4 regions of the Cobetia sp. D5 genome follow, and region 1 is predicted to be linked to each of the others. Evidence: predicted binding sites of a transcription regulator. Region 1 holds the regulator's gene; each other region holds the start of a gene.
The links. The regulator FNR, encoded in region 1, switches genes on or off when oxygen is low (the NO sensors DNR and NnrR bind a similar motif). The targets are predictions, from matches to a motif close to TTGATNTANATCAA.
Positions count from the first base shown of each region.

Region 2: adhP (alcohol dehydrogenase AdhP) is a predicted target of FNR. The motif match lies at 1,997-2,010, and genes of this name have one in related genera.
Region 3: U0O11_RS05520 (OmpW/AlkL family protein) is a predicted target of FNR. The motif match lies at 1,806-1,819, and genes of this name have one in related genera.
Region 4: clpB (ATP-dependent chaperone ClpB) is a predicted target of FNR. The motif match lies at 3,140-3,153, and genes of this name have one in related genera.

Region 1 covers NZ_CP142020.1:321,687-326,562, forward strand. The annotation lists gene U0O11_RS01450 (fatty acid cis/trans isomerase) at 1-1,973, shown strand, start outside; gene fnr (fumarate/nitrate reduction transcriptional regulator Fnr) at 2,216-2,965, opposite strand; gene U0O11_RS01460 (hypothetical protein) at 3,254-3,532, opposite strand; gene U0O11_RS01465 (cbb3-type cytochrome c oxidase subunit II) at 3,558-4,175, opposite strand; gene U0O11_RS01470 (cbb3-type cytochrome c oxidase subunit I) at 4,172-4,876, opposite strand, start outside.
Region 2 covers NZ_CP142020.1:558,358-563,233, reverse strand. The annotation lists gene U0O11_RS02410 (pyridoxamine 5'-phosphate oxidase family protein) at 41-532, shown strand; gene adhP (alcohol dehydrogenase AdhP) at 706-1,734, opposite strand; gene exaC (acetaldehyde dehydrogenase ExaC) at 2,108-3,628, opposite strand; gene U0O11_RS02395 (response regulator transcription factor) at 3,997-4,800, shown strand; gene U0O11_RS02390 (Nramp family divalent metal transporter) at 4,870-4,876, opposite strand, start outside.
Region 3 covers NZ_CP142020.1:1,300,107-1,304,982, forward strand. The annotation lists gene U0O11_RS05515 (DMT family transporter) at 1-820, shown strand, start outside; gene U0O11_RS05520 (OmpW/AlkL family protein) at 952-1,692, opposite strand; gene U0O11_RS05525 (OmpW/AlkL family protein) at 2,035-2,628, opposite strand; gene U0O11_RS05530 (lipopolysaccharide kinase InaA family protein) at 2,990-3,853, opposite strand; gene U0O11_RS05535 (cytochrome ubiquinol oxidase subunit I) at 4,440-4,876, shown strand, end outside.
Region 4 covers NZ_CP142020.1:3,950,041-3,954,916, forward strand. The annotation lists gene clpB (ATP-dependent chaperone ClpB) at 348-2,996, opposite strand; gene pgeF (peptidoglycan editing factor PgeF) at 3,307-4,083, opposite strand; gene rluD (23S rRNA pseudouridine(1911/1915/1917) synthase RluD) at 4,123-4,876, opposite strand, start outside.

The sequences.
Region 1 (4,876 bases):
ACCTGTCGCTCAATCGCAGTCAGGTGTGTGCCCCCGTCGAGGGCTACGACAAGTTCGCCGAAGACCATCCTGACTGGGGCATGCCCTACGCCCTGCCACAGGTCAGCGATGAAGAGCACCGCACGCTGGTGAACTGGCTGGCCAAGGGCGGTGCGATGACCGGTCCGGCACCGCTGCCCCAGGCGCTGATGCCGCACATCGAGCAGGCCGAGCGCTTCTTCAATGGCGACAGCCTCAAGCAACGCCTGATGAATCGCTATATCTACGAGCATCTCTTCCTGAGCCATGTGTATTTCCCGGGCATCAAGGGCGCGGACGGCCGGCCGATCTTCTTCAAGCTGGTGCGTTCCAGCACCCCGCCGGGCGAGCCGATCAAGCGCATCTCCACGCGCCGCCCCTACGATGCACCCTATGCCTCCTACACCGCCGGTGAGCGCGCGAGCATGCCCCACGATGACGCCGGGCGCCCGCGGGTCTATTACCGTCTGTGGCAGGAGCGCGCGACGATCCTGGCCAAGAGTCATCTGCCCTATGCGCTCGATGATGCTCGCTTCAAGCGCTGGCGGGCGCTGTTCCTGACACCGGATTACCCGGTGGATGACCTGCCGGATTACGACCTCAAGACGGCCTCGAATCCTTTCCTGACCTTCGAGGCCATTCCGGCCGAGTCACGCTATCGCTTCATGCTGGATGAGTCGCAGAACACCATCATGGGCTTCATCAAGGGGCCGGTCTGTCGCGGGCAGGTCGCGGTGGATGTGATCAATGATCACTTCTGGGTCGGCTTCACTGACCCGAAGATGTTCAGTCACCCGGAAGTGGAACGCACCCTGGCCGAGGAAGGGAAGAATCTCAGCCTGCCCGCCGAGCAGAGCAGCAATGCGTTGCCGATCCGCTCCTGGGTCAAGTTCGAGAGCAAGCAGACCGCCTACCTCAAGGCCAAGCAGCGCCTGATGTCCCAGGCCTATCTCGATGGCGATCTGCGCCTGGATGAGCGAGTGCTGTGGGACGGCAGCGGCTGGACCGAGGGCCCCGGCCAGGGGCGTAACCCCAACGCGGCCCTGACCATCTATCGTCACTTCGACAATGCGGCGGTGATGAAGGGGCTGGTCGGTGGCGTGCCCAAGACGGGCTGGATCATCGATTACCCGATGCTGGAGCGCATCCACTATCTGCTGGTCGCCGGCTTCGATGTCTACGGCAATCTCGGCCATCAGCTGGTCACCCGTCTGTACATGGACTTCCTGCGCATGGAAGGCGAGAACAACCTGCTGGTGCTGTTGCCGGCAGGTGAGCGCCAGGCGGTGCATGACAGCTGGTATCGCGACGTCAGCCCCGGCCTTGGCGAGCTGCTGTTCAAGAAGCCACCGCAGTTCGATGCGCCCAGTGGCATCGTCTGGACACCGCAGGAGCTGTCATCCCCGAACCAGGCTCGCCTTGGTCTGATGCGGCGCATGCAGGAGCGCCTCGCACCGGAACTCGGTCATGAGCGCAGCCTGAGCAATGTCGAGGATGAGCATGTGCGACATGAGCTGCAGGCCCTCGCTGCGGTGCAGGGAGTCTCGGCCAGCCTGATGCCGGAGGTGACGATCGTCGCGCTGGAGGATGGCACTGATGACTCGCCGCGCCTTTACAGCGTGCTGCGCAATTCCGCCCACGCCAACATCACCAGTCTGTTCGATGAGGAGGAAAATCGCCGTCCTGAGGAAGACACTCTCGATGTCTTGCGGGGCGTGGCGGGCGATTACCCGAATGCCTTCTGGCGTTTGACGCCTGACACCCTGACGGGGCTGGCAGAGCGTGTGGCGGCACTCGAGACCGAAGAGGACTATCGCGCCCTGCAGGCCGATATCGGGGTGCGCCGGACTGACCCGCGCTTCTGGGAGTTCTCCGACAGCGTGCTGCGCACCAACTATGCTGATCGCCCTGTCGAAGCGGGCCTGCTGGACTATAACCGCCTCGAGAACCGCTGATCGCCAGCGAAGCTTGAGCGGCCGAGACAAGCCCTGTTGTCATGACTGTCAGGGTTGTCAGGACTGTCAGGGTTGTCAGGGCTGTCAGGGTTGTCAGGACGACTGACGACTGGCCTGACAGAAAGAAGAAGCCCGCCACGCAAATTGCGTGGCGGGCTTCTGTCTTGTGTGGTGCCGACATGGCGCCCTGGCGGCGGATCAGCGCAGTGTCGCTCAGCGTGATGTGCTGTCAGCAGGCGTCATCAGCGACCGCCCTGACACTCGCCTTCGGCCAGTTCGATCAGGCCATCCAGATGCAGGATATGCACCTCGCGGGCACGAATGTCGACCAGCCCCTGGGTCTGGAAGCGGGTCAGGATACGACTGATTGTTTCGACGGCCAGCCCCAGATAGTTGCCGATATCGGCGCGTGCCATCGAGAGGCGGAAGCTGTACGGCGAATAGCCACGGCGACGGAAGCGCTGTGACAGGTTGACCAGGAAGCTCGCCAGTCGCTCATCGGCTGTCTTGCGCGACAGCAGCATCATCATGCGGCGATCTTCGTGCAACTCCTTGCTCAGGCTCTTGAACAGCTGGGTTCTCAGCTCCGGCATCTGCTCCGAGAGCGCATTGAGGCGGTCGAAGGGAATCTCGCAGACGGTGGTGGTTTCCAGCGCCACCGCAGTGCCGGGATAGCAATTGCTGTCGATGGCATCCAGCCCGGCCAGCTCGCTGGGCAGGTAGAAGCCGGTCAGCTGCTCCATGCCGCTGTTTTCATTGGTGATCTGCTTGAGACTTCCGGAGCGCACCGTGAAGACGCAATCGAAGGCATCGCCCTGGGTGAAGAGTACTTCCCCTTTTCTGAGTGGCGCGCGACGGCGGATGATGGCGTCAAACTGGTCGATATCTTCCATGTTCAGTGCCAGTGGCAGGCACAGTGAACTCAGCGAACAGGTCTGGCAGCGGGCTTCATGGGCGCGCAAGCGGTGTGATGCCTGTGCATTGGCCGTCATGGTGACTCTCCTGAGGAATGTCACCGCTACCCCTGGGGCAGGGCAGCGGAGGGGGCTTTCGGGCGCAACGAACGGTGGGGCGGGGCCTTGTCGCCCGCCGCTACCCTGTTCAGCCGATGTGATTCGAGCGACCAGAGTCTGAGCGCTCATCGGCTAATGCGGTGCAATTTCGTGACGCCATAATATTAGATTTTATTAATTCATTATCCTGCCCAACCCATGGGCGTTGCAAGGTGTGTGAACTTTAGGCCTGGTTGGCGCCGCATGACCATACCGCGACGACCTGCCTCAGCCAGCTGCGCCGAGCAGCAGGATCAGTGCGGCGGCCAGCGTCGCCAGTGCCAGTATGCCCCAGGCACGTGGCGCTGGTGTGTCAGGCTGACGTACGCCGTTGATGCGATGTTCCTGCATGGGGCCATCGCCTTCGCGCTCGTCGCTGTCAGCGCTTGCAGCGCGCGAAAGGCTGCCCAGGGCCAGCATGGCGAACAGCACCAGGCTGCCCAGCGTGAGGGCCAGCACCCAGAGATTCCAGAACAGGGGGAGTCCAGTTGTCTCCAGCAGATTCATGTCGTGTCTCCTGAGCGGTGTCCTGTCATGGGCCACGGCTGGCGATGTCGCTCGCGGGGGCGGCCTGCTGCAGGTAGGCGAGCAGCGCCGTGATTTCGGCAGTGCCACGCACGTCATTGGGGGCGGCGAGAATCTCGTCTTCCGCGTAGGGCACGCCCAGGCCTTGCAGGGCTCGCATGCGTGCCGCGATGCCTTCACCGCTCAACGCCCGCTCGAACAGCCACGGGTAGGCGGGCATCGCTGAGCCCGGCACCTGACTGCGCGGGTCATGCAGATGCAGGCGCTGCCAGGCATCGTCATGCTGCGCAGGCAGCTTGCTCAAATCCGTCCCCCAGCGCTCGACGCCCCACAGCGAAGGGCGGTCGTAATAGCGCTCCCGGGCGGTCGTCGCATCACCGTGGCGCGCCGTGTCGCCCGGTAGATCGCGCACCATGCGTGTGTGGCACTGCTGACAGCCCTCGCGTTGGTAGATGCGCTGGCCCTCCAGCGCCAGGGCGCTCAGCGGTTTGAGGTCTTCGGGTGCGCTGGCGAGACTGGGGTGAGCCCCGAGCGGCACCAGCTGGGCGAGGGCGCCGAGGCTCATGGTGAGCAGGCACAGTGCCGTCATCAGGCCGGCGTGACGTTCGAGCAGGACATGTCTCATGCGTAGTGCCCTCCCGAGGATGTGGCAGGGGGCGTGGTAGAGGGGGACGCAGAGTGCATGGCAGGTTCTGATGATGCCTTGTGCGAGCCGGAGTTCAGGCGTTGTCGCTCGTGAGCGGCTTGGCGTTCGCTCTTTTGATCAGCCAGGGTGCGCGTCACGTTGAGGAGCATCAGCAGCAAGCCGAGCGCCCAGCAGGCGAGCCCGCCCAGCGAGATCATCATCGGCATGCGGGCCACTTCCAGCACCTCGCTCAAGGTGTATAGCGGCCTGCCGCCATCTGCCAGCACATGCCACATGCTGCCTTGAAGCAGCGTGGTGGCCCAGCTGGCGGCAACGCACAGCAGGGTGCCGATGATGGCCAGCAGGGCGTGCGTCTTGAGCAGCGCGAGGGAGCGCATCGGGGGCAGCAGGTGGTAGGCCATCACGATGGCGACTGTCGCGACCACCCCCAGGCTTGCTGCCGGCGACAGGCTGTTGGCGGCACTGAAGGTCAGGGCGTTGAGTGTTGGCAATGACAGCAGGCTGTACTCAAGTACCGCCAGGGCGAAGCTGACCAGAGCTGCCGCCACCAGGCAGTTAAGCGGATCCCGGCGCAATGAGTGCCAATCCTCCTTGAGTGTCATCAGGCCATTGAGGCTGAGTGCCAGCCCCGGCGCCAGCAGCAGGAGGCCCATCGCCATGCCCAGTGTCTGGCTCCAGGC
Region 2 (4,876 bases), 240 kb from region 1:
GCCGGATTTTCATTCGCATGACGCAAAGGAGTGACACACGATGTCGAGCCCGGAGCACAAGCAGAAGATCTGGAAGCTGATCAAGGATGTGAAGGTCGGCATGTTGGTGACGCAAGGCGATGGCATGCCCCATGCCCGCCCGATGCATCTGGTGCAGGATGACTACGACGGCACCCTGTGGTTCTTCACCCGCGCCAGCGCCGAGAAGGTGTTTGAGGCCAAGAAGGACAGCGAGGTCTGCCTGAGCTTTTCCGATCAGGATGATGGCGTCTACGTGTCGCTGAGCGGTCATGCCAATCTGCACCGCGATCAGGGCCTGATCGACAAGTTCTGGAACCCGTTCGTGGCCGCCTGGTTCCCGGAAGGCAAGGATGACCCCGATGTCACCCTGCTGGAGATCTCGGTGCAATCCGGCGAGCACTGGAAGGCCAAGGAGAGCAAGGCCTATCAGCTCTACGAGGTGGCGCGCGCCAACCTCGACAAGGACCACACCCCGGACATGGGCGAGAACGAGAAATTCGGCACGGTGTAAGCAGAAGCCCGAGCTCGTCAGAGAGAGCTCTTTGCAGTGCCGCGTGAGAGTCAACGCGCACGGCCATGCCAGACACGACAACGCCAGCCCTCGGGCTGGCGTTGTCGTGTCTGGCAGCCTGCCGTTTCCAGCAGGCCTGGCGTCGGTGGTGAGGATTCAGGCCAGCGAACGCCTCAGGCCTTCATGTCGAGCACGATGCGCCCCTCGATCTTGCCGTCGATCATGCGTCCGAAGATGTCGTTGATGTCCTCGAGCTTGCCGGTCTGCACGGTGGCGGCGACCTTGCCTTCCGCGGCGAAGTCCAGCGCCTCCTGCAGGTCCTGACGCGTACCGACGATGGAGCCACGCACCGTGATGCCATTGAGCACGGTGGAGAAGATCGGCAGCGGAAAATCGCCCGGCGGCAGGCCGTTGAGCACCAGGGTGCCGCCACGGCGCAGCATGTTCTGGGCCTGATCGAAGGCCTTGGGCGACACCGCCGTCACCAGCGCCCCATGAGCGCCGCCGATCTCGCGCTTGATGACGCTCGCCGGGTCTTCCTTCATGGCATTGACGGTCACGGTCGCACCCAGACGGCGGGCCAGTTCCAGCTTGGCATCATCCACATCCACCGCCGCCACGTTCAGGCCCATGGCGCGTGCATACTGCACCGCCATGTGTCCCAGCCCACCGATGCCCGAGATCACCACCCACTGGCCGGGGCGGGTGTCGGTCATCTTGAGTCCCTTGTAGACCGTGACCCCGGCGCACAGCACCGGCGCGATCTCCACGAAGCCCACGCTGTCCGGCAGACGGCCGACGTAGCCGGCGTCCGCCAGCGTGAACTGGGCAAAGCCACCATTCACCGAATAGCCGGTATTCTGCTGGCTCTCGCACAGCGTCTCCCAGCCGCCCAGGCAATGCTCGCAGTGGCCGCAGGCCGAGTAGAGCCAGGGCACCCCGACACGGTCGCCTTCCTTGACGTGGGTGACGCCCTCGCCCACCGCCGCGATGGTGCCGACGCCTTCATGGCCGGGAATGAACGGCGGATTGGGTTTCACCGGCCAGTCGCCATGCGCGGCGTGCAGGTCGGTATGACAGACCCCGGAGGCGGCGACCTCAACCAGAATCTCGCCACGTCCCGGTCGCGGTACCGCGACCTCCTCGATCACCAGCGGTGCACCGAATTCACGTACCACGGCGGCTTTCATGCTGTTATCCATGACGTACTCCTCATCCATTGAAGACTGACGAACATTCAAGAAAGACGGACATTCAAGACAGACGAACCAGCAGAGTTGCGGTGGAGAGTTGCGCCGGAGAGTGTGGGCTTGCGCCTGCATGCGCCAGCGCCCATGCCAGCGTTTTTTCCATCACCCAGGCCAGCGCCTATGCCTGCGTTTTTCCAGCGCCCGAGCCTGCGCCCGAGCCCGAGCCAGTGCAAAGCTTGCCTCTCCATTGAAACCAGACGCAGCGCTCCCTGCCCTGCGCCAGATCAAGCAATCGGATCTGGCGCGGGCATCGTTGTCATTTTCTCAAGCGAGAATCGCGGGAGGCATGCAGCACCATCGGTCGCGGTGGCGCTGCCAGCCAGGCCTAGAAGAAGCCGAGCGGATTGATGTCGTAGCTGACCAGCAGGTTCTTGGTCTGCTGGTAGTGCTCCAGTGCCATCTTGTGGGTCTCGCGACCGACACCGGATTTCTTGTAGCCACCGAAGGCGGCATGGGCGGGATACTGGTGGTAGCAGTTGGTCCACACGCGACCGGCCTGGATGCCGCGCCCCATGCGGAAGGCGACGTTCATGTCGCGGCTCCAGACACCGGCGCCGAGACCGAATTCGGTGTCATTGGCAATGGCCAGTGCCTCGGCCTCGTCACGGAAGGTGGTGACGGCCACCACCGGCCCGAAGATCTCCTCCTGGAAGACACGCATCGAGTTGTTGCCCTTGAGCAGGGTCGGCTGGATGTAATAGCCGTTGGCCAGCTCGTTCTCCAGCTGCTCGCTGCTGCCGCCGGTGAGCACCTCGGCGCCTTCCTCACGGGCGACATCCATGTAGGACATGATCTTGTCGAACTGCTCGCGGGAGGCCTGGGCGCCGACCTGCACGTCGGTGTCCAGCGGGTTGCCGCGCTTGATGGTCTTCACGCGCTCCATCACCCGGGCCATGAAGTCGTCGTAGATGCTTTCCTGGATCAGGGCGCGTGACGGGCAGGTGCACACCTCGCCCTGATTGAAGAACGCCAGCACCAGGCCTTCGGCGGCCTTGTCGATGAACTCGGGTTCGGCATTCATGATGTCGGCAAAGTAGATGTTGGGCGACTTGCCGCCCAGCTCCACCGTGGAGGGGATGATGCTGTCGGCGGCGCACTTGAGAATGTGCGAGCCCACGGGAGTGGAGCCGGTGAAGGCGATCTTGGCGATGCGCTTGCTGGTGGCCAGCGCCTGACCGGCCTCGGCCCCGTACCCATTGACGATATTGAGCACGCCCGCCGGCAGCAGGTCATTGATCAGCTCCGCGAGCACCAGAATCGAGGCCGGGGTCTGCTCCGCCGGTTTGAGCACCACGCAGTTGCCGGCCGCCAGCGCCGGGCCGAGCTTCCAGGCCGCCATCAGGATCGGGAAGTTCCACGGGATGATCTGCCCGACCACACCCAGCGGCTCATGGAAGTGATAGGAGACGGTATTGGCATCGATATCCGCCGCGGTGCCTTCCTGGGAGCGCAGACAACCGGCGAAGTAACGGAAGTGGTCCGCCGCCAGCGGAATATCGGCGTTCAGCGTCTCGCGCACCGCCTTGCCGTTGTCCCAGGTCTCGGCGACGGCCAGCATCTCGAGGTTCTGCTCGATGCGATCCGCGATCTTGAGCAGGATGTTGGAGCGCTCCTGCACCGAGGTCTTGCCCCAGGCAGCGGCTGCCTTGTGGGCGGCGTCCAGCGCGAGGTCGATATCCTCCGCACTCGAACGCGGGATACGGCAGAAGGCCTCGCCCGTCACCGGGCTGACATTGTCGAAGTACTCACCCTTCACCGGCTCGACGAAGCGACCGCCGATGTAGTTGCCGTAGATATCCTTGAACTTGACCAGCGCATCGGCGCTGCCCGGGGAGGCGTAGATCATGGCGAACTCCTGTTGGCCGGATTCACGAGTGGCGCTCGTGATCGACGGCCTGTTGTTGTCGTTGCTGCGCAGTCGTTACTGAAAAGTCGTTGTCGTGTCAGCGAAACGCCTGTGTTGGCCCTTCTGCAGTGGCGCCGTTGGCGCTGACCCGCTGCCCGCTCTATCAAGCGGTACTTGATCAGGCGACTCTCACAGTCTTGACCACCGACGCCAATCGCGACATGCCCCCATGGGCGGAGACCGTCTCATCCCTTGGGAGGAGAAAAGGAAGGAGAAACGAACGCCGCCATACCGCGAAGGCCGCAAGGCACGACACCACGCCATGACGTTATGCTCAGGATATCGCCCGCCACCGGCCAGGAGCCTCCATGTACCGTCTGTTGATCGCGGATGACCATCCGCTGTTCCGTGATGCCATCAGTCGTACCCTGAGTCTGAGCGTCGCCGATGCCCCCACGCCGCCCTACGAGCTGCTGCAGGCCGCCAGTCTCGCCGAGACGCTCAGCCTTATCGACGCGCATGCCGATAGCCTCGACCTGCTGCTACTGGATCTCGACCTGCCCGACAGCCACGGCCTGGAAGGCCTGACGCGCTTGCGCCAGGAGGCAGACTGGCTGCCGGTGGCGATTCTCTCCGCCCACGAGGCGCGCGAGACGGTGCTGGAAGCCTTGGCACTCGGCGCGGTGGGCTATCTCTCCAAGTCGAGCTCGGCGGAGGTATTGCGCGAGGCGCTCGCGCGCATGCTGGCCGGTGAGGTCTATGTACCCGCCCGGCTGATGCGCGCCGCCCCGCGTCCGGCGCTGGCGAGCCAGGCGGCTTCCTCATCAGCCTCAGCATCGGCCTCAGCACCAGTGCCACCGCCAGCCCCTCAACTTGCGCCGAGCCTCAGCGAGGCGGAATTCGCGCAGCGCTGGCAGACCCTCACCACCAAGCAGCGCGGCGTGCTGGAGCGCATGGTGCTGGGCGAATCCAACAAGATGATCGCCTGGCAGCTGGGCGTGGCGGAAACCACCGTCAAATCGCATGTCTCCGCCATCCTGCACAAGCTGGGGGTCGCCAGCCGGGTACAGGCGATTCTGCTGGCCAGCCACTCCCTGCCTGCCGTGTCTGGCGCGAGCGCGCCCCCTGCCGCCCCACAACGCGCAACGCCCCGCCGGGGCGCTCACGAATGAGGCACACAGCGGGGCGTTGCGAGGGCCTGCCACCAGCAGGCCTTTTGGAACTCACCAAGGCCATAGGGCCTACATC
Region 3 (4,876 bases), 980 kb from region 1:
CAACGACCGTCTGGCGCAGATGGGCATTGGCATGCTGTTGCATGGCGCCTATCTGGGCGGCGTGTTCGCGGCGGTCAAGGCGGGGCTGCCGGCGGGCCTGACGGCGCTGCTGGTCAGCCTGCATCCACTGGTGACGGCGGCCTTGTCACTGCCGTTGTTCGGCGTGCGGCTGGGGCCCAAGCAGTGGGCGGGGCTTGGCTGTGGCGCCATCGGCGTCAGCCTGGTGCTGGGGGCAGGGCTTGCCAAGGACGGCGCGGGCACTCTGCAGTGGCCGCTGATCGGGCTCGTCTGGTGTCTGGTGGCGCTGATCGGCGTGTCCAGCTCGACGCTGTGGCAGAAGCGGGTCTCCGGGCGCATGGGGCTGGTCGAGGGGCTGATGTTCCAGTATCTCGGTGCGGGCGCGGTGTTCGTCGTCGCGGCGACCAGTGTCGGCAGCTTTGCCTTTGACCCCACGCCGCGTCTGCTGCTGACCATGGCCTGGCTGGTAATCGCCATCTCGGTCGGTGCCATCTGGCTGCTGATGCTGATGCTGGAGCGGGGCGAGGCCCATCAGGTCGCGCGCACCTTCTTCCTGGTGCCGCCGTGTGCCGCGCTGATGGCATGGTGGCTATTCGATGAACAGTGGACCGCGCTGATGGTGGCGGGCGCGGCACTGGTGGTGCTGGGTCTGGTGCTGGACCGCCCGCGTCCGGGCAAGGTGAGCAAGGCGCCGGCCGACGACGCCACGCCGCCTTCGCCTTCAACTCCCTCAACCTCATCGACTGCAACAACTTCCAATGCTTCGGCAACGACGAACAGTGGGCAAGCCGCCCCGCGCTGAGGCGTGCCGAGCGCACAACTCACAATGCACAGCGCACCAGATACAAAGCACAACGCCCCGCCGGCCCGAGATGGGCTGGCGGGGCGTTGTCGTTTCTGGCCAGTCAGAAGCGCTAGCCAGGAAGTGGCTGATCAGAAGCGATAGCTGATCCCGGCCATGGTCACGATGGGGTCGATCTCGACCTTGTCGTTGACGCTGCCCGCTACGGTGACATCGGAATCGATATCCAGATACCAGGCGGCGACGTTGGCCGCCCAGTGCTCGTTGATCACCAGATCGACGCCGATCTGTGCGGCCGCGCCCCAGCTGTCATCCATCTCGAGCTTGGTGCCATCGTCGAGGGTTTCGTCGGAGAAGTGGGTGTAATTGACGCCTGCGCCGATGTACGGCTGGATGCGCGATTCACGTCCGCCAAGCGGGTAGTACTGCAGTGTCAGGGTCGGCGGCAGGTGATCGACGGAACCGGCCTTCTGGCCATTGAGCGAGATGTCGTGGTCGAAGTCCTGCGCCGCCAGCAGCTCGATACCGAAGGTGTCGGTGAAGCGATAACCGAGAGTGAAGGCAAAGGCGCTGTCATCATCGACATCCACGTCGGCGCCGATGGCATCGATGCGACCGTTGTCACTCTTCGGCGAGACCTTGGCAACACCCGCACGCGTCCAGAACTGCCCGGCGCCGTAGTTGAGAGAGCTGAGCGAGCTGTGAGAGCTGGCATTCAGCGAGTCGGCGGCCATGGCCGGTGCGGCGCCGAGAGTCGCGAGGCCGGTGAGGCCTGCCAGTGCCAGAAGCTGCCACGGGCGTGCTGCAGAGCGCGGGCTACGCGAAGTCAGGTGCGCGGGGAGGGAGGCTGAGCGAGTGACGACGTCGGACATGATGGCTCCTGAAGGATGGCGGGAAAGGATGCCCTCATTCTAGGTAGCCGAATTTCGAGAAATTTGATCTGGGGCAAGAGTTTACGGGCGTTCTTGCTCGGTCAGGGACGTGGTTGATCCAGGTCAATTTCTGCGCCACGTCGCTGAAGATCGGCCATGTAGCCGTTGGCTGCCCACTACGAAAACGCCGCAGACCCGAAGGTCTGCGGCGTTTGTGTGTGATGCCCATCTGCGCCTGGACGGCTCGGCGTTGCCGAGCTCCATCGCTGACGTTTTCATGACGCGGCATCACACGGCTTGCCAGGTACTCGCTGGAGGCATGTTCACGCCTCCCACAAGAACTTAGAAGCGGTAGGTGACACCGGCACCGACAGTGACCGGGTCCAGCTCGGTGTCGTTCACGTCCTGACCGGCGATCTTGGTATCGGCCTTGACGTCGGCGTAACGAGCGAAGCCGTTGACGGCCCAGGCTTCGGTGATCTTGAGGTCCACACCCAGCTCGGCAGCGGCGCCGTAGCTGTCGTCGATGTCCATGCTCTGGCCACCGGCAGACTCACCGGAGAAGTGGGTGTAGTTCAGGCCGACACCAGCGTACGGCTGGACACGGGCTTCAGTACCGCCCAGCGGGTAGTACTGCAGCATCAGGTTGATCGGCATCTGATCGAAACCACCGGCGCTGTTTTCCCAGTCAGTGCTGAATTCTTCAGTGGACTGCAGGGCGATGGCCAGGTTGTCGTGGAACATGTAGCCCACGGAACCGGCGAAGCCAGACTCGTCCTTGGCGATCAGACCGTTGCCGTTGTTGCTCTTGCCGTCGACCTTGGCAACGCCACCGCGCAGGAAGATGTCACCCTTGCCATATGCCATGGCGGATTGTGCGCCCATTGCCATGGTGCCGGCGATAACAGTAGCGGTCAGGATCTTGATAGCTTTCATGTGTAGTTCTCCTTGAAGCTTGGCTTCGTGAGCTGCCTGTCAGCAGTGCCTCGCTACCCTACGGCTTGGGCCGTGTGCTCTGCGTGGCTGCGTCGATCAGGGGACGCTGCGAACTATAAGAAACAGCGTTCTGTTTGGCAAGCATTTTTTTAGAACGTTGTTTGAAAACTTATTAGGCGTCCTGTTAGCGGATGTTACCGATTATTTCAGGGAAGTTTAATGTCTCACGAGTGAGACTTGTGATGACGCATTCGAGCGACATCCCCATTCATCCTCGCGCAAGGTGACCAAGACCTTGGTCGCATGCCGTGCGCGAGGTTAGTACTCACTACGCCAAAGATCGTCGCCGGGCTCTGCAGACTCAGCGCCGCTTGCGTGCGGCGCGTGCTTCCAGCTCTTTCAGCCACTGACTGACCTCGGCGCTCTGCGCATCCGCATCGCGATAGACGGCCAGAAATTGTCGCCATTCATCGTGCTGCCAGCCCTTCAGGCGGCGCCACAGCACGTAGAGATCGCGCAGGCACTCGTGACGGCGCAGCACGAAGCGGCGCGTCTTCTCGAGGTCGATGATGACGGCGTCCATCTGCCAGGTGCTGTCCGGCGACTCACTCGGCGGGCGACTGAGGAAGAGGTGCTTGGGGAACAGGCAGCCATGCATCAGGCCAGCCTGATGAATCTCGCGAACAAGGCGGGCGCTGGCGGTGATGACCTGAGAGCGCATGCCGGCATCGAGTTCCGCCCAGCGTTCATGCCAGTGATCCAGATCATCGCGCCCGGCGAGATCGAAGGTGATCAGGATGGCGCGCCATTCCCGGCCTGCGCGCCGCTCGCCGTACCAGCCGGCGTCCACTGCCGGTATTCCCAGCGCGTGATAGTGACGGATGGCACGCCATTCGCGAGAGAAGGTCGGTTCGCCCAGCGGGCGCGCCAGGCTGCGGCCCAGGTGGTTGGTCTGGCGCTTGAGATAGAGGCGATGGCTGTTGCCGTCCTCATCCTCGAGCGTCAGCAGCGAAACCGTCGAGACGCCGCCGCGTTCACGATTCGGCGCGTCGACGTCGTGGGCTGCCACTTGCCACAGGGCATCGAAGCTATTGAGGTCGTGCTGCTCCAGCAGGCGGGCGAGGCCGGCTTCGCAGTAATCGCCGTGGCCGCGCGGCGCCGTGGCGCTGGGGCTGGTGGTGGCGGTGTGACCAGCAGAGGGATGAATGGGGGAGCGATGCGTCATGTCAGGTAGGAATCACGGTCTCGGGTGATAGGCGGTAAGCGTTCACTGGCAATCCTTGTCGGTGAGCGCTGCGATGACTGGCCATGATAGTTAGCCTGCTGGGGAAGTGACAGGCCTGCGGCACAAAACTCTCGTTCCCAGCGCGTCAATGGCGCGGGGCCGTGATGGCTTTCTGCGCGGCGCCTGGCGGCGCTTGGGTGCGCCAGTCGGTCGCAGCGTGGTGCAACGTCGCAGTGTGGTCGATGGTCGCAGCGCGCGCAGGGGTGCGCAGAGTCAGCGTTGAGATGGCGCCAGGCCAGCGATGCCCGTCGCTTCAGAATCCATGCGGCTTGCAGCGGAGTTGTCCAGTGACAGCAGGCACTTGGCGGAGGTGGCGGGTGCGACATTCGCCCGGTGAGTGCGACAACCTGACATCTGGAGACTGGCGCGGGAGGGTAGACAATGCCGACCAAGGTCTTGGTGCCACGGTGCCATTGCCTGTGTGCTTGCCGGCGAGAGTCGGCCTGATGTGTCCGTCCGACGTCGGTGGCAAGCGCATGCAGGGACGGCAGCCTGACCGTCCGCCTTATCGCAAAGGGGTTAAGACATGATCTCCGATACCGTCGTGGAGCTGTCGCGGTTCCAGTTCGGCATGACCGCGCTCTACCACTTCCTGTTCGTACCATTGACCATCGGCATGGCCTTCCTGCTGGCCATCATGGAATCCCTGTATGTCATGACCGGCAAGCAGGTCTACCAGGACATGACCAGGTTCTGGGGCAAGCTGTTCGGCATCAACTTCGCCCTCGGCGTGGCCACTGGCCTGACGATGGAATTCCAGTTCGGCACCAACTGGGCCTACTACTCGCATTACGTCGGCGACATCTTCGGTGCGCCGCTGGCCATCGAGGGCCTGGTGGCCTTCTTCCTGGAATCCACCTTCGTCGGCCTGTTCTTCTTCGGCTGGGACCGCCTGACCAAGCGTCAGCACCTGATGGTGACCTGGCTTGTGGCCTTCGGCTCCAACTTCTCGGCGCTGTGGAT
Region 4 (4,876 bases), 610 kb from region 1:
AGCGACTCAGCGTCTGTCCTTCACGCGGCGCTTCGAGGGTCGCCCGAATGGCCGCGCCCGCAATCAGGAATGGTCAAGAGTCCAACAGCCGCAAGGGGCTGTCAACTCAACCTTACGCCAGTGTGCGCCGCCTGCGCCAAATGCCACACCGATAACAACGAATCCGGCCATAAGCGTGCGTAAAACCTCACCAATGGCGATAAATTCGCAATTTTCTGCTTCGTGGATTTCAGCCTGCCTCACGCCGGGTTGTCTTTTTGCGCCCAGGCGGCAGACACGAAAACGCCCCACCGCAAGCGGAAGGGCGTGCTTCCGTCACGGTGGGGCGTCACTTACGGGCGTGCGAATCAGCGCGTGAAGGTCAACTCCCCGCCCTCTTCGCCGACACGGATGACGTCACCGGGCACGAAGTCACCGCCCAGCAGGGCCTGGGCCAGCGGATTCTCGATGCGGCTCTGGATGGCGCGCTTGAGCGGGCGAGCGCCATAGACCGGATCGAAGCCGGCCTTGGCCAGCAAGGCCATCGCCGGGTCGGTGATCTCGAAGCCGAGATCGCGCTCGGCCAGACGCGCCTTGAGACGCTCCAGCTGGATGCCCGCGATGGAGGCGATCTGCGCCTGTCCCAGCGCGTGGAACACGACCACTTCATCGATGCGGTTGATCAGCTCCGGGCGGAAGTGATTGCCGACGACTTCCATCACCGCCGTCTTCATGTCGTCGTACTGGAAGGCCGCCTTGCGCTCGGCACGCTCGTCGGCACCTTCCGTGCTGCTCTCGTCTTCCGCCAGCTCGCCATTGAGGCCGCTCATGCGCTGGATCATTTCCGAGCCCAGGTTGGAGGTCATCACGATCACGGTGTTGCGGAAGTCGACGGTACGCCCCTGACCATCGGTCAGGCGGCCATCTTCCAGCACCTGCAGCAGGATGTTGAAGACATCCGGATGCGCCTTCTCGACCTCGTCGAGCAGCAGCACGGAGTACGGCTTGCGGCGCACGGCCTCGGTCAGATAGCCGCCCTCTTCATAGCCGACATAGCCGGGAGGCGCGCCGATCAAACGGGCCACGGAGTGCTTCTCCATGAACTCGGACATGTCGATGCGCACCATCGCCTCTTCGGTGTCGAACAGGAAGTTGGCCAGTGACTTGCAGAGCTCCGTCTTGCCGACACCGGTCGGGCCGAGGAACAGGAAGGAGCCGTTGGGACGATTCGGGTCCGACAGCCCAGCGCGTGAGCGACGCACCGCATTGGACACCGCGATCACCGCCTCGTCCTGGCCGATCACCTTCTCGTGCAGCGCCTCTTCCATGCGCAGCAACTTGTCACGCTCGCCTTCGAGCATCTTGGCGACCGGAATGCCGGTCCAGCGCGAGACGACCTCGGCAATCTCCTCCTCGGTGACATTGGAGCGCAGCAGCACGTGGGCGGAGGTATCCGCCTCGCCTTCGCCGGCTTCGCTGATCTGCTTCTCGAGCCCCGGAATCACGCCGTACTGCAATTCCGACATGCGGCTGAGGTCACCGGCGCGGCGCGCCTGCTCCAGATCGATACGCGCCTGCTCCAGCTCGGCCTTGAACTGGGCCGCGCCCTGGATGCTGGACTTCTCGGCCTTCCAGACTTCATCGAGGTCGGCGTATTCCCGCTCCAGCTCCGAGATCTGGTCCTCAAGCGCGCCGAGACGCTTGAGCGCTGCCTCGTCGGTTTCCTTCTTGAGCGCTTCACGCTCCATCTTGAGCTGGATCAGGCGGCGGTCGAGACGGTCCATCTCCTCCGGCTTGGAATCCAGTTCCATGCGGATACGTGACGCGGCCTCATCGATCAGGTCGATCGCCTTGTCCGGCAGCTGACGGTCCGTGATGTAGCGCGAGGACAACCGCGCGGCGGCAATGATGGCGCTGTCGGTGATGTCGACCCCGTGATGCACCTCGTAGCGCTCCTTCAGGCCACGCAGGATGGCGATGGTGTCTTCCTCGCTGGGCTGATCGACCTGCACCTTCTGGAAGCGGCGCTCCAGTGCGGCGTCCTTCTCGATGTACTGACGATACTCGTCAAGCGTGGTGGCACCGACACAGTGCAGCTCGCCACGCGCCAGCGCCGGCTTGAGCATGTTGCCGGCATCCATCGCGCCTTCAGCCTTGCCCGCGCCGACCATGGTGTGCAGCTCGTCGATGAACAGGATGACCTGGCCTTCTTCCTGCGCCAGCTCCTTCAGCACCGACTTGAGGCGCTCCTCGAATTCGCCGCGGAACTTGGCCCCCGCCAGCAGCGAGCCCATGTCGAGAGACAGCACGCGCTTGTTCTTGAGGCCTTCCGGCACCTCGCCATTGACGATACGGCTGGCCAGCCCTTCGACGATGGCGGTCTTGCCGACGCCGGGCTCACCGATCAGCACCGGGTTGTTCTTGGTGCGACGCTGCAGCACCTGGATCGTTCGGCGAATTTCCTCGTCACGCCCGATCACCGGGTCGAGCTTGCCATCCCGCGCACGCTCGGTCAGATCCAGGGTGTACTTGTTGAGCGCCTCGCGATTGTTCTCGGCATCGGCATCGCCCACGGCTTCGCCACCGCGCAGCGCATCGATGGCGGAGGTCAGGGCGGGCTTCTTGATGCCCGAGGAGGTGAACAGCTTGCCGAGATCACCACCCAGCTCCAGCGCAGCCAGCAGCGCGAGCTCGGAGGCGATGTATTGATCGCCGCGCTTCTGCGCTTCACGATCGGCCAGATTCAGAAGCTTGCCAAGGGCCTGCGAGGGCGCGACATTGCCGTCGAACTGGGACACGGTCGGCAGGTCATCCAGCTGGCGCTTGAGGCCGCTGATCAGACTGGTGGCATCGCCGCCCGCCTTGTTGACCAGTGCCTTGAGGCCGCCATCGCGGTCTTCCAGCAGTGCCAGTAGCAGATGCTGCGGGTGAATTTCATTGTGGCCTCGCCCGACGGCGAGCGACTGGGCATCCGCCAGAGCGTTCTGCAGCTTGCTGGTGAGTTTGTCGATGCGCATGGTGCCTTCTCCTGAGAGTCATGGCGGTACTCCTTTTCTCAGGAGCTTCGCCTGTAACATTTCGTATCTGACTCTCAAGATGGGGGCTGGCGCACGGCTTTCAAGGCAGGATTCGCCGCGCTGCAGCATGTTGTGGCATTTGCCTGATCCAGGTCAGATTCCCGCCGCCCCCGCCGGCCATCAGCTTTGTCACACACAGAAACGCCCCGCCAACCTGAGATATCAGGTCAACGGGGCGTTTGTGGGTACTGCATGTCGAGCTTGCGGAATGCGCTGACCAGCGCCCCGACCGAGATTCCTGATCAGCGCCTCAGCGCAGCCAGATCACCGTGGCGAGGCGTCCGGTCACGCCATCATCCCGCCGGTGTGAATAGAAGCGTGATTCAGAGGCGGTACAGAAGTGACCGCCACTGACATGACCGACCCCGGCACGCTCGAGACGCAGGCGTGCCAGCTTGTAGAGATCACCCATATAGTGACCGAGCCGGTAGGGGCTGGCCTCGAAGGCGTCATCGGCCTCGGGAAGGTCCGCGATGAAGGCGTCACGCACCTCGGGGCCGACCTCGAACTGCGCATTGGAGATCGCCGGGCCCAGCCAGGCCATCAGCTCGCCGGGGTCATCGCCAAGACGCTCGATGGTGGCTTCCAGCACGCCTTCGACCAGCCCGCGCCAACCCGCATGCGCCACGCCGACGCGCGTGCCCTGCCGATCACAGAACAGCACCGGCAGACAGTCCGCCGTCATCACCACACAGGCCTGCCCGGTGCCGGTACTGATGCAGGCATCCGCCCGTGGCGGGGCATCCGGGCGGTCTTCGGCGTGGCAGACATCGAAGGCATCCACCACCTGAGTGCCGTGCACCTGATCCAGCCACGCCAGCGGACGACCGTCATCGACCTCCGCCGCGAGCAGCTCGCGCACCTGCGCCACCATCGCCGGGTCATCGCCGACATGCAGCGCCGGATTGAAGCCGGCATACGGCCCCTGGCTGGGGCCGCTCTCACGCGTGGTCACGAAGGCCTGCACCGGGCTCGGCGCGGGCCAGTCCGGCAGTATCAGGGTCGGGCGTAGACTCTCGTCGTGCATAACCTCTCCTTGTGCGGCGTGTCGCGCGAGCCTGCCGCCTCAGCGAGCGATGTCTTCCTTGAGATAGTCGATCAGCACCAGCATGTCGCCCGGCATCTCGGCGCGGAATTCGACTTCCTTGCCCGTGATCGGGTGGATGAAGGCGAGACGACGGGCATGCAGTGCCTGACGCGGGAACTGACGCAGCAGCTCCTTGAGCGGGTCACTGGCCCCCGGCGGCAGCTTCAGACGCCCGCCGTAGACCGGGTCTCCGACCAGCGGATAGCGCTGGTGCGCCATGTGCACGCGGATCTGGTGGGTACGCCCGGTTTCCAGCTTGCAGCGGATATGGGTGTGACCCCGGAAACGCTCCACCACGCGGAAGTGGGTGACCGCCGGCTTGCCACTGTGAGTGACGGCCTGACGCTTGCGGTCCTTGGGGTGACGCCCGATGGGCGCATCCACGGTGGCACCGGAGGTCAGCACGCCCGTGACGACGGCATCATACTCGCGCGACACGGTACGGGCCTGCAGCTGCTCGACCAGGTCCGCCTGGGCGGTCAATGACTTGGCCACCACCATCAGGCCGCTGGTGTCCTTGTCGAGACGGTGCACGATGCCGGCACGCGGCATCATGGAATTGCCCGGACAATGATGCAGGATGGCGTTGAGCAGCGTGCCATCGTGGTTACCCGCGCCCGGGTGCACGACCATGCCGTGCTCCTTGTTGATGACCAGCACGTCGTCGTCTTCATAGACGATCTCGAGCTCGATATCTTCCGGCTCGTGGCTGACTTCTTCTTCAAGCTCGGCG